DNA from 4 places in the Paenibacillus sp. PsM32 genome. Region 3 is predicted to be linked to each of the others. Evidence: riboswitches for the same ligand, from Rfam matches in the RefSeq annotation. Region 3 holds a riboswitch; each other region holds the start of a gene.
The links. A riboswitch is a leader RNA that binds a small molecule or an ion and turns the genes downstream of it on or off. The one in region 3 is predicted to bind cyclic di-AMP.

Region 1 (3,081 bases), on a different contig from region 3:
AGATTGATCATCCGATACAATCGTAGAACTATCTGTAGATACTTCGAGCGCTGGTTCTGGTCTGTGCATATAGATATTTAGACTATGGGAGTGCGGTTCAAATGCAATATAAAAATCGCCAATTACACGACTGCACAGTGGAATATACCCGTCTGGCATAGAGCACTCCTGCCTGTCATTCATTATTTTTGTAGAAATTGGATCGTAAATTGAATCGCTTCTAATGCTTCTTGCACAAATGCTTTATTTTCTTTTTCCCATTCATTCGGATCGTCCATAAATGAATCATCTAACCAATCTTCAAGTCCAGCCACGATTTTGCGACGTTCATTAGGTGCAGGTGCTTTTCCACGTAATGCTTGAATAGCACTGCGCATCACTTTGCAAGAAGATTGGATAAAAGGATAATCGTCTTTATCCCATGCTTTGGCATTATCCATATCGTAAAAAGCAATCCATTTTTCGATAATTGAAGCAGCTTGCTTTGGTTCTAACTGAGGCATATTGATATTCTCCATTTCTATAATTAAAAATTGAACTATAACCTACTATGATCTCGCTGATTTGCTCATTGAAGCGGAGCGACTCTGGGACTCGTCTGCGATTCGTTGCAATTGATCTGACATATATATGTGAGTACCTGACTTGGAGGTCTGAGCGATCCGATACATCGCTCGTGCAACGTCACTTGCTTCGATACCTCGATATTTGCGGAGAGGACCTATCATTAGAAATGATAGTGCTTGAGAGACTACAGCACCGAATTGCTCTCCTGCGCGGCTATTTTTGCGTTTGCCTAGCAATAAAGAGGGGCGAACAATCGATAATGAAGAATAACCAACTTGTTGTAACCGTTGCTCCATATCTCCTTTGGTACGTGTATAAAAAATACTGGATTTGGGATCAGCGCCCATCGAGCTGATCACGATAAACTGCTTGGCTCCTTGTTTGTACGCCACCATAGCGACAGACACAGGATACAATACATCAATCTCGATCATCTGCGCTTGCGTTCCTGCTTGCTTAATCGTTGTACCGAGACAGCAAAAAACATCATCTGCTTTCATCTCTGCTCGATAATCTTCTAATCTATGATAATCCACTACGATCTGTTGCAACTTCAGATGTTGTAGTTGTTGCACAGGTTCGCGGACAAGAGCAATCACTCGTGTATATTCTGTGCTATCTAATAACTGACGCAACAACTTTTTGCCCACAAGACCTGTTGCTCCAGCGACGAGTGCTGTTTTACCGATCACAACGATCATCTCCATTCTGCGCATCATCTTGGTTCTCTATCTTCTTTATTATCAAGATATCACCGACAAATTGCAAAATAAAATGATCGTTGGATCAGCAGTCTTTTTTTATAATAAAAACGAAGCGCTACTTCCATTGGTATGAATAATATAATCTGCACCCAAACCACGATAAATTAAGCGTGATTGGCTGCCTTCTGTAATGACATATAGCTTATCAGATGTCCATGCACGACAGATCTGGATATAACGACAACATAACGGTAGACTACGTTCAAATAAATAGATTTTGCCAATATTCAATTGCGGGATACGCCATAAGTCTTGTCGCTGAGTATCTATTACTAGAATATGCTCAATACCTATCTTTTCAAATCGAATCTGATCTGCCTGACTGTTCACTATAATAGCAAACGGTATTTTTTTAACTTTGAGTAATTGAATAAATTGCTCCCCTGCTACTGTAGCAGGCGATACCAGTACAAATTCCTGTTCGTACTCCATGCGTGTTCGCGCTCCTCCACTCATTGTAGACAACAAAAAAAAGCCGTTAGAAGAGGACCTCTTCATCAGCTTCTAAGACAGGAGCAAAAAAGCCCCTGATAATGGCATAGATGACTGTTGTCGTCTCTCTTATTGCAGCTTACGAGGTTAGCTGACGGATTCGGAAGTAAGAGTCTCCCTACAGATAGATCAGCCTGAGCTGTCATCTCTGATTCACCCCTGAATAGATCTTGTAATACCCTGTCTATTCGTATGGTTCCCCCGCTTTCTGAAAGGTCTAGATTTAGCCTTTCAGTCATTAAGCTGTAATGAACTTGAATGAAATCATACGCCCGCCTTTTTCGTTTGTAAAGCAGTCTGACTCTTCATAAGGAGTGAATTTGAATCAATTCCTTTATCTTTTGAGCAGTATGCTCTTATTTGCATCATTCCATCCTTTTTTTCTGCTGTTTGCGCAGTATTTATATAAAAGGTTGCATCAGCGAGCATGATAGCCATTAGAACGTGATTGAGTCCAATGAATCCGATTACATCGTTATTTTCAAGCATATAACGCCTATTAAAAGCTTAGATTTGATTTTACTTCTACCCTTAACGGTACTATGATTGCTAACAATATCTGACATCAAAAAAGTGTGCCGGCTACTGATTTATCTGGTTTTACTATGTATAGAGATAGCGATTTTATTTGAAGGAGTGTAGATTTGAGATGAGTTTAATTTCGCCGATAGCGCCTGCTAGCAACACTGTATCCACGGTGGATCTGGCTATACATCATATTCATTCGATTGAAGTGTTCCAGTATGATAATCATCTGCTCGCGTTACCTGATATGGATGGGTATCTGCATTGTGGGCTGTTAAAAATAGCAAGTCATGGGATTACCGGTTGGGCGGAATATTCGTTTACCGATCAGGTTCAACATTTAGACCTGGTGAAATGGTGCCGGGTATTCTCTACGCTGAAAAAATGCTCGTTACAGCAAGCACAATCTCATATCGCTCAACATCATGCTAGCTGGGGAGATGTACGTAGTCAGGTGATGGTAGAGGCTTTAACTGATCTATGCAATCGACTACAAGATCCGCCCGATGTATGGGCATCTTCTGATATACTGGTGAATCATGCTTTTTTGTTAGATTATACAATCGCTTATTATTCCTTTTAAATAATTATGGTTAATGGATCATAACTACCTCAATAAAGGAGTGTATCTAGCTTGAATTCTGAAAAGATTATGGTCTGTGTGTATTATGGACCCAATGGAGAACGATTGATCAGGCGTGGTATTCATTTATCTCAACTTATTCAGTCTCCA
Region 2 (3,081 bases), on a different contig from region 3:
CGCTTATGGAACTGTTTTCCGTTGCCATACCCTATCCCTAACAAGTTGCCCATTTTCATTCTTCGCTCTGCTGCATCTGGCTGCATTACCAGTCCTGTCATGATCAAGTCTTCCCAATCGATCAAAATCTCTGCTTCTGGCATTTCAGAATGTACACGTGCAAGTGCTTCACGAATCGCTTCAGGCGAAGCATTCTCAACACCGATATCACCTTTGAGCGTAGCTTCGCTTTCAGGAATAAAAGCATGTTTACAACCAGGTACTTTCTGCGCGACGATCTTACGTATTCGTTCACCAGCAAAATCAGGATCTGTTAATATGATCACACCGCGGCGTTCTTGAGCTAACTTCACCCGACGAATAACATGAGCTCCAATCGCTGAACCACCAGTTTCGATCGTATCCGCGTCTACAGCTCGTTTAATCGCTACTGTATCGTCTCTACCTTCCACCACAATCACTTCTTTAATCACGTTGATTGTACGCTTCCCTTCACTCTGTAAATAATGACCTCTATCTATTCACTATAAATTGATCTTAACAGAACAAAAAGAAGAGGAATATTCCTCTTCTTTTTGTTTTCCTTATTCACGCTCATGGTTAATATTATTTATATCATATAACAGATGACTGGGCTTAAGCAATGGCGTTATCCCAATCAACACCCTGACTAGGGTTTAACCGGACCAATTACATATACAGTGTAACCGGATTTACGTCCAAATGCTCTTGCTTGGCTCAAGCTGTCTATATATACGTCGATTTTATTACCGTTAATAGCACTACCGGTATCTTCAGCACGGCGGAAGCCAATGCCTTCAATGTATACCCACCATCCCATAGGAATGACACTCGTATCGACTGCAATCGTACGACCTTCTGTTACACGTGCTCCAGAAGCAGTCACTGTACCTAGACCAGGTTCTTGAGACGAATAAGCAGTAAGAGATACATTGTTCAGTACTTTCGCATAAGAAAAATCTACACCTGCTTTGGAAGTACTATTACTGGAACCTCCACTAGATGATGCAGCTGCAAGAAGCTTAGGCTCTTCTTTTTTGGTGCCTATTGCTACAATCTTATCTTGCACTTTTGCGGTTGTTTTTTTATCAACCATACGTTTGGAGACGAATTCTCCATCTTCGTATACTTTCTCGATGTATTGAACCACTTTACCTGTTTGACCACTTTGTACTAACTTTGTTTTACCTTCAACCATAGAAGCATCGGTTTTTTTAACAGTTTGATAAGGAATCTTTACAACTTTTTTCGCTACAAACGATTTGGTGCGAACAATCTTGATATCCATATTGTCATGAACTGAAGATTCCATTGCTGGTGTAAGTTGATCTTGACCTGACAATGTTAATCCAGCTTGCTCCAATGTGTTACCAACTGTCTTAGAGGTGGTATAGATTTTCTTCGTGCCACCATCTGCCGTAATGTTTACTGCAACCGCATGGTTAATATAAACTTTATCGCCGTCTTGAAGTGCGCCATTCATCGGCATTGACACTTTATCTTGTGGTGCCACTTTAATTTGATTTTCATCAAGCAGTTGAGAAAGCATCAATTTACGTGTTTCCACGGTTTGTGCTTTGCCGTCAATGACAACAGAAATATTTTTACCCGCTTGATTATAAAGTAGGGACAATAGCATCGCTGCAAGAGCGATAACCAATAATGCAGCCCACAATACATAGCGTAGATTTTGTTGCTTCCAACTCAGCGCATAAGACATGCTGGATGAGCGCGAACCATGGGTTTTTTCGAAAGGAGCAATTGCCACTTCTTCCGTCCTCCTTCATAGTCTCGCCGTCTAGCTGTGACGTAATTGTATATGACGCGACTATATAACAGAATTTTCACAGGCTGATCGTAAGCATAAGATTATCGAATCTGTGTGATAATCTTTCGTGATGTTCAAAAATGCCTGCGCCATGGTCAGTCTAAGGGACATACCTAATATCTGAAAGATCAAGCTTCAAATATCGTATCTCTATACCTTTTCCTTTTGCCCAAAACAAAAGAAGCCTCTGGAAAAGAGCAAGAGCAACTTTTCCTTGGCTTCCGACGTATTTGAATACAGTTCGGAAAACGTTAGAAAATACGAGGTTGCCTCTGCATCGCTTACGGGGTTAGCTGTCGGATTCGGACACATTGTATTGCTTGCCCTTTGAAGGCTCCTCCGCTCATGGCGCGAGTACCTCCAATTCACCCCATAGACCCTGTAAAAGGAATCATACATAATGACTTCGGTATTCTGATAATAATGGCTTGAAGACATATGTTGGTTCCCCCGTTTTCCTATGCAGGAAACTCAGCGAGACCGAATCATGGAATCTTGCGTGATAACAGCAAGATTAAATCACTGATGAAATAATATCCCGAACCCAACCCTCATGTAAAGCGACGAGCAAGCACGTTTTTCTGAATAAATGGTTAAAAAGTTGTCATATTCTTCGATTTTTTGATGATAATTTATTCATATATCCGTTTAACGATGTTTTTTGCGTGATTTACTCTGTTTTTCATCGAATGCCAAATCGTTCCAGTGCATTTTTAGTTGTAATTGTACTAATTTCTTCCAGTGATACCCCTTTTAACGCTGCTGCCGCTTCTGCTACAAGTGTCACATAACCGGACTCATTTCGTTTTCCACGATAAGGATGTGGTGTCAAAAATGGGGAATCTGTTTCAAGTAAAAGACGGTCCCTCGGAACCTTTTGTAACACCTCTTTAGGTTGCTTCGCATTTTTGAATGTAATCGGTCCTCCAAACGATAAATGGAAGCCCATATCAAGACACATTTTAGCTGTTTCCCAGCTACCTGAAAAAGAGTGCATTACTCCTCCGACTTCATGTGCATTTTCTTCACGTAAAATCTTTACAATATCTTCGTGTGCATCACGATTATGAATCACAATCGGCATATGAATGGAGCGTGCCAGACCAATTTGTTCACGTAATACTTTGTGTTGCACTTCTTTTGATGAAGTATCCCAGTGATAATCAAGACCGATCTCACCGATAGCGACTACTTTCTCATGTTTGCATAACGATTCGATCCATTCGAGATCA
Region 3 (3,081 bases):
CGACTAAAATAACAGAAATAATAAACATACCGCCGAACAGTGCTTGATCTGTACGCAATGTTCCGCTTGTTTCTGGAACAGGTTTTTTCGCCATTAATGACCCTGCAACAGCTAACAACGTTACCATTGAGAAATAACGACTGATAAACATAACGACACCGGTCATAATATTCCAAAACGGTGTATTATCGCCTAATCCTTCAAATCCTGATCCGTTATTCGCAGCTGATGAAGTAAATTCATACAACGCTTGTGTTAATCCATGATAACCCGGATTAGAAATCGTATCGGATTGTGTCATCACAGCTATTGCTGTTGGAGCTAATACCAATAAAGGTTGAATCAGCAATGTGACTGCAATCAGCTTCATTTCTTTACCTTCAATTTTGCGACCGAGAAATTCAGGTGTTCGTCCAACCATTAGACCGGATAAGAACACAGCAATAATGGCATACATTAGAATATTTAATAACCCTACACCAGAACCGCCAAATACCGTATTAAGCATCATATTCCCAAGTGAAATCAATCCGCCAATAGGTGTTAACGTGTCATGCATGTTATTGACAGCACCTGTCTCTGAAGCGGTTGTGACGACAGAGTAGAATGAAGATTGTGCTTCACCTAACCGTACTTCTTTCCCTTCCATCGATCCAGACTGATGTTGAATACCTAATTGATTAATCAATGGATTCCCTTGAGATTCACTGACAAGAGACACACTAAGCATGACGACAAACATCATCACCATGGATACAAATAATACTCTACCTTGTTTGGAGTTGCCGACCATTTTACCATACGTAAATGGAAGTGACATCGGTACAAGTAACATCATTAACATCTGTAACATGTTACTGAATCCGCCCGGATTTTCAAAAGGATGAGCAGAGTTGGCTCCAAAATATCCGCCACCATTGTTACCTAATTCTTTGATCGCTAGAAATGATCCTATAGGGCCGGTACCAATCTGTTGCTCTGTTCCTTGTAACGTCTGCGCAGTGATTAAAGTATGCAATGTCTGCGGTACACCTAATCCTACAAATACAATTGCCATCACAAATGCTAATGGTAACAAGATTCGTGTGATTGCTCGTACGAGATCTGTAAAGAAATTGCCGAGTGGCTTACCTGTGATTCCTCTAATAAATGCAATAGCGACTGCAATCCCTGTTGCCGGCGATACAAACATCATAAAGATGATCGCTGTCATCTGTGAAAATAAAGACAATCCGCTTTCTCCACTATAATGTTGTAAATTGGTATTTGTAATAAAACTAATCGCTGTATTAAATGCCAGATCAGGACTCATATTGGTAATCCCTGCTGGATTCATTGGTAAAATATGTTGGAAACGAAAGATCATGTACGTAATCAGCAATATCACTGAATTACTGATCAGAACTGCTCCTGCATACTGTTTCCATGTTTGATTTTCATTTTTGATACCGCCGAACCTGTAAATCCATTTCTCTATCGGATAAAACCAACGATCCAAGCGATTGGGTTTATTTTCAAAAGCATAAGCAATATAATGTCCGGTTGGCCGAGCAATAATTATAGCGATGATAATAGTGACTGCAATTCCGATATATGAAAAGATACTCACGATGTTCTCCCCTGACCCATTAGAATTTTTCTGGATAAATCAATGCATAACATAGATAGATTGTTAATCCACCAATAATAATCCACAGCAGCCAAGTCATCGCTTATTCCTTCTTTCTCCGATAGCTACAGATGCCCATTGCAGCAACCCGCTCAACCCTAAAGTCATGATCACCATTAAACCAATCATCAGTATATCCATCATGTGTGTAAGACTCCCTGCATTCATTTTGTAAGTAATCATTTGCTAAAAAAGGCATAAAAAAAGAAGCCTGGAGAAAAGCAGAACTTTTCCCCAGGCCTCTACAAACACGCACACTTATCGTGTACCTGCCGAGTTGCTGGTTAGGAGTTCTCCCCTATACGCTTACGGAGTTAGCTGTCGGATTCGGGCTGGAAGATCGCCCGTTCCGGTAGATACCGGAATTCACCCCATGTTGTGTAGTAACTGACTCTTCGTATCAGTTATCTTCATCAACGGTTGGTTCCCCCGCTTTTCATATGCATATGAAAATTAAGCGTTGTGACATTGTTAACATATCAAAAAACACAGAGTCGTATTACACTGTGTCAGATCGGCACAAGCTTCACACTTCTCTCCTAATCCACGCTTACGAGGTTAGCTGTCGGATTCGGGCGGTGAGAGTCGCCCTACTGCATTGTCTGACTATACCATGGTTAAGTCAGTATGCAGATTCACCCCAACGATTCACATTCCGGCTCTCACACCGTTTTGTGAAATCGCAATTTGGTTCCCCCGTTTTTCGGTTAATACCGAAAACTCAGCGATCAACAAACATTGGAAACTTCATTTATATCAGTTGCTGAATCGTATTCATCAACTGCCTGCAATGAATAATACGCCTGTCCTTGTCAACTGTAAAGCTGAGAAAAGACGCAAAAAAAGCTGTGAATCATCACAGCTTTCATTTTCAGATAACTATTGAAAAGTTATCTATCTCAGGCTCCTATTTTCTCTCTTTTTCATCGTTTATCTACTTTTTTATTTTAGTTACATGATATTCATCATTGTTTTGCAGTAAATTCTGAAAACGATTATGTCATTTGTTACGCAACATCCTATTATTTTGCCTTGTTATGTCAACCTGTATAAATTTCATAAGCAAAATGGTACAACGTGCTGATGTCTGAATTAAGTTGTTTTCCATTGTTGAAAAATTGGATTCTGACTACATCATAGTAATGTCTGTACCGAGATGATTGGAATGTATATTGTCCTACACCCGGGTTATTAATATAGACAGGCATTGTAAAATTACCATACCCATCCGTAGTAGCTGTTCCAGAAATTACTTTGCCATTTAAAATAGTCGTGATATTGGTAGTTACTATAGCATTCCCTACAGGAGTACCTGTTGCATCAAATGCACGACCGGTAATCACAATATTGCTTTTCACACGCCACTTTTTACCTTGTCCATAATCAATAAATCCATAGAGACCACCATCTGT
Region 4 (3,081 bases), on a different contig from region 3:
GTTTTAAACTCTTCAGAAGATTGGTTCCACCATTCTTTGTTATGAGCGACCAATAATTTTTTAAGTGCAGCTTTTTCTTCGCTTCCCAAACCTTCTAACATAATGCGACGCTTGATAGCATAATCCAATTTGTTCACATGCTCTGCGAGGATTTTCCAGCCTTTTTTCTCTTCTTCATTAATCCACATTTCGCAAGCTGTAGCACCAGCATAATTGACACCTTCAGCTAATTTATCGACTGCTACCCATACTAACCATACTTGACGACCGCCATTTACTTCTTCGCGGTTAGTCGTAAATTTGATCCCTTTTTCTACTTTACTTTTGGCGTGCATTGCACCAACATCGATTTTTGCTTCGCCATGGTCTATAATGATAGGGGACACATTATTGAGGTTAATCGCTCCTGCTCCAAAACCTTTGTGTTTACTGCTTTTTGCACTACTACTTACAATATTAAGTGACATCGACTTTTTACTTGGTTGATTTTCATCCATATCGTTCAAATACTCCTTTGTGGGGTCAGTATAAATAAGGTTATTATACATAGATTTATGGTTCGATTTATTATTCATATTGTATCGAATATTGCCTTAAAAGCCAATAAAGTCGATTATTGTCATCAATTTTCATAAAAAAAGGAAAAAAACGTTCATTATTGGGATCGACGAACCGAATAAAGTATATATAGTGATCACAATTCTTCATCAAACGCCACTATATGAGCAAAAGATTAAAATTTTTTAACTTTTAAAAAGACGATAACCGTAGGGTTTCACAGAGATTTAATACTAAAATACAAAAGTAAATCTTAAAAACAGATGAATAAACGTTTGCCAAAGTAAAAAACCTCTGGTAGAATAAATCCAGTGAGATTTTAGTAACAACTTTGTAAACTTTAAAACTAAATGCTGTAACCTTTATAGCAACTGAAAATTTTGTCGTTTTGTCGTAATGATCCGTGTACGGTACACACCAAGCTTTGAGCCAAATTCCGTGGTACCGGGAAACGGGGGAACCGTTTTGGGTGAATTGATCTTGTTTCGGAGGGATCATAGGGGAATACCTTCTACCGAATCCTTAAGCTAACCTCGTAGGCAATTGGAAGGGGACAATTGATTTTGAACATGAAAAAGAAACTAACAGCCGCAGTAATGGGACTTGCTATTGCATTTACGTCACTTGGAGTAACAAGTGCGCATGCAGATTCTAAAATGGATCAAGTTATCGATGGAGCTATTGGAACACCTTATCGTATTGGTGGAACATCTTTTAGCGGTTTTGACTGCTCGGGATTTACACAATATGTATTCAGCAAAATGAACATTGATCTTCCTCGCCAATCTAGCTCTCAATATCAAGTAGGCGAGCCTGTATCAAAAAGTGATTTAATTGCTGGAGATCTGTTATTTTTCAATACTACTGGGGCTGGCGTTTCACATGTAGCAGTTTATGTAGGAAATGGTAACTTCGCACACGCTTCTACTTCCAAAGGTGTGAGAATTGACAGTTTGAGCATGGATTACTATCAAAATCGTTACGTTGGTGCTAAACGTGTTATGAGCGATTCCACATATAACACCTTCGCAACTGACAATTAATCATCGTATTTACAACTCATATAAATGAACCTATAAACCATTGAAGATTCCCGCCAGAATCTTTAGTGGTTTTTTTATGTTCCTATATAAGTAAGACGTATTAAACATCCAATAGGTTACATAAAATAATAAATTTATATCAATTGTTCTTTATAATTATGTCTACTTATTATTAACCTACTCGTAATTATGGTAAACAGGATATTGCAAATTTTTTAAGTTTTTTTTATGGTATATATAAAGTACAGTCAGAGGAGGTTATGTCATGAGCTCACTGTCACATTCTATTTTTCATACGATTCCTTTGACAGAACAACATGCTGCCCAAGTATGTACATGGATATATGATCCTCCTTATAATATCTACGGCTGGATGCCCTGGGATCAAATGAAAGAATTAGGGATTGAGTTCGGTGATCCTGAGATTCGGCAACAACAGTATGTATCGGTATTGGATCAGACAGAACAGTTAGCCGGATTTGCTCAACTTTTTCCATTAGGAGATACGATACGCTTAGGGATTGGTATGCGTCCTGATCTTTGTGGTCATGGTTATGGAGAAGATTTTGTAGCAGCTATTGTAAAAACGGCTCAAAACCGTAACGCGACAGCCGAAATCGATCTGGAAGTGTTGACCTGGAATCAGCGGGCTATTCGTACGTATCAAAAAGCAGGCTTTTATATTACAGATATGTATGAGCGTAGAACGCCTGATGGTATGAAGCCTTTTTATTGTATGGTCTATCAAGCACCTACTGATGCACGTTATCTTGATATATAAACAAACAAAAAGCACAGCGTAGATGATCTTCTAGTTCATCTGCTCTGTGCTTTTGCTATATACGTATTTTATTAATCTTTTGTTAGATCAAGGTCACAAATGTCATTTCTTCTTTGCCAATCAAAATATCAATGCGATGTGTATCTGCATCATAGATAACGACCCCACTACCTACATGGATCATAGATTGTGAACCGAGCGCAAAAAATAAGTCTTCTGCCAACGCTTCATTTACTTCATTTCGTTCACCTTCAGCAAGCACTTCCCACTCTTGAGGTTCCATATCAAAAAACAAATAACTGTCTGGAATCATGGCTACTGCTGATGTTAAATCACTCAATATCTCTTCATAATCTCTTCCATGCTTAACGCCCATACTCAACCTCCCGATCTGTCGATATTGTTACAATTCCCAACTTATTTACATTATAACGCAAATATACACTAAAAAACTCTTAACAATGCAGCATATCTTGTCGATAAAAGAGTATCAGATGTTTTTGGAAAACACATCATTACATGGAAGTGGATGATGAGAGAGATAAACTATATACTCACGGACGAGGTGTATTATGCAAATTTCAACAATTATTGGTCTAATACTTGGTTTGGGTTCACTTATATTCGGTATGCTTCTAAAAGGTGCCCCCCTTATCAATCTGGTTAATAACCCGGCTGCTTATGTCATCATTTTTGTTG

Region 1: linked by a shared signal. The riboswitch ahead of QCD85_RS11090 (hypothetical protein) and the one ahead of kdpF (K(+)-transporting ATPase subunit F) in region 3 are both predicted to bind cyclic di-AMP.
Region 2: linked by a shared signal. The riboswitch ahead of QCD85_RS21960 (ubiquitin-like domain-containing protein) and the one ahead of kdpF (K(+)-transporting ATPase subunit F) in region 3 are both predicted to bind cyclic di-AMP.
Region 4: linked by a shared signal. The riboswitch ahead of QCD85_RS22270 (C40 family peptidase) and the one ahead of kdpF (K(+)-transporting ATPase subunit F) in region 3 are both predicted to bind cyclic di-AMP.

Annotation. Positions count from the first base shown of each region.
Region 1 covers NZ_JARUWY010000004.1:225,862-228,942, reverse strand. Annotated here, with positions in the region: gene QCD85_RS11105 (hypothetical protein) at 1-159, opposite strand, end outside; gene QCD85_RS11100 (hypothetical protein) at 183-503, opposite strand; gene QCD85_RS11095 (oxidoreductase) at 549-1,286, opposite strand; gene QCD85_RS11090 (hypothetical protein) at 1,368-1,763, opposite strand; cyclic di-AMP (ydaO/yuaA leader) riboswitch at 1,885-2,062, opposite strand; gene QCD85_RS11085 (hypothetical protein) at 2,473-2,931, shown strand; gene QCD85_RS11080 (universal stress protein) at 2,983-3,081, shown strand, end outside.
Region 2 covers NZ_JARUWY010000018.1:13,123-16,203, reverse strand. Annotated here, with positions in the region: gene rnmV (ribonuclease M5) at 1-473, opposite strand, end outside; gene QCD85_RS21960 (ubiquitin-like domain-containing protein) at 671-1,789, opposite strand; cyclic di-AMP (ydaO/yuaA leader) riboswitch at 2,113-2,336, opposite strand; gene QCD85_RS21955 (TatD family hydrolase) at 2,532-3,081, opposite strand, start outside.
Region 3 covers NZ_JARUWY010000010.1:99,669-102,749, reverse strand. Annotated here, with positions in the region: gene kdpA (potassium-transporting ATPase subunit KdpA) at 1-1,609, opposite strand, end outside; gene kdpF (K(+)-transporting ATPase subunit F) at 1,629-1,709, opposite strand; cyclic di-AMP (ydaO/yuaA leader) riboswitch at 1,958-2,139, opposite strand; cyclic di-AMP (ydaO/yuaA leader) riboswitch at 2,202-2,406, opposite strand; gene QCD85_RS17975 (carboxypeptidase regulatory-like domain-containing protein) at 2,710-3,081, opposite strand, start outside.
Region 4 covers NZ_JARUWY010000019.1:34,910-37,990, forward strand. Annotated here, with positions in the region: gene QCD85_RS22265 (YwhD family protein) at 1-497, opposite strand, end outside; cyclic di-AMP (ydaO/yuaA leader) riboswitch at 976-1,115, shown strand; gene QCD85_RS22270 (C40 family peptidase) at 1,128-1,601, shown strand; gene QCD85_RS22275 (GNAT family N-acetyltransferase) at 1,867-2,382, shown strand; gene QCD85_RS22280 (hypothetical protein) at 2,465-2,758, opposite strand; gene motA (flagellar motor stator protein MotA) at 2,955-3,081, shown strand, end outside.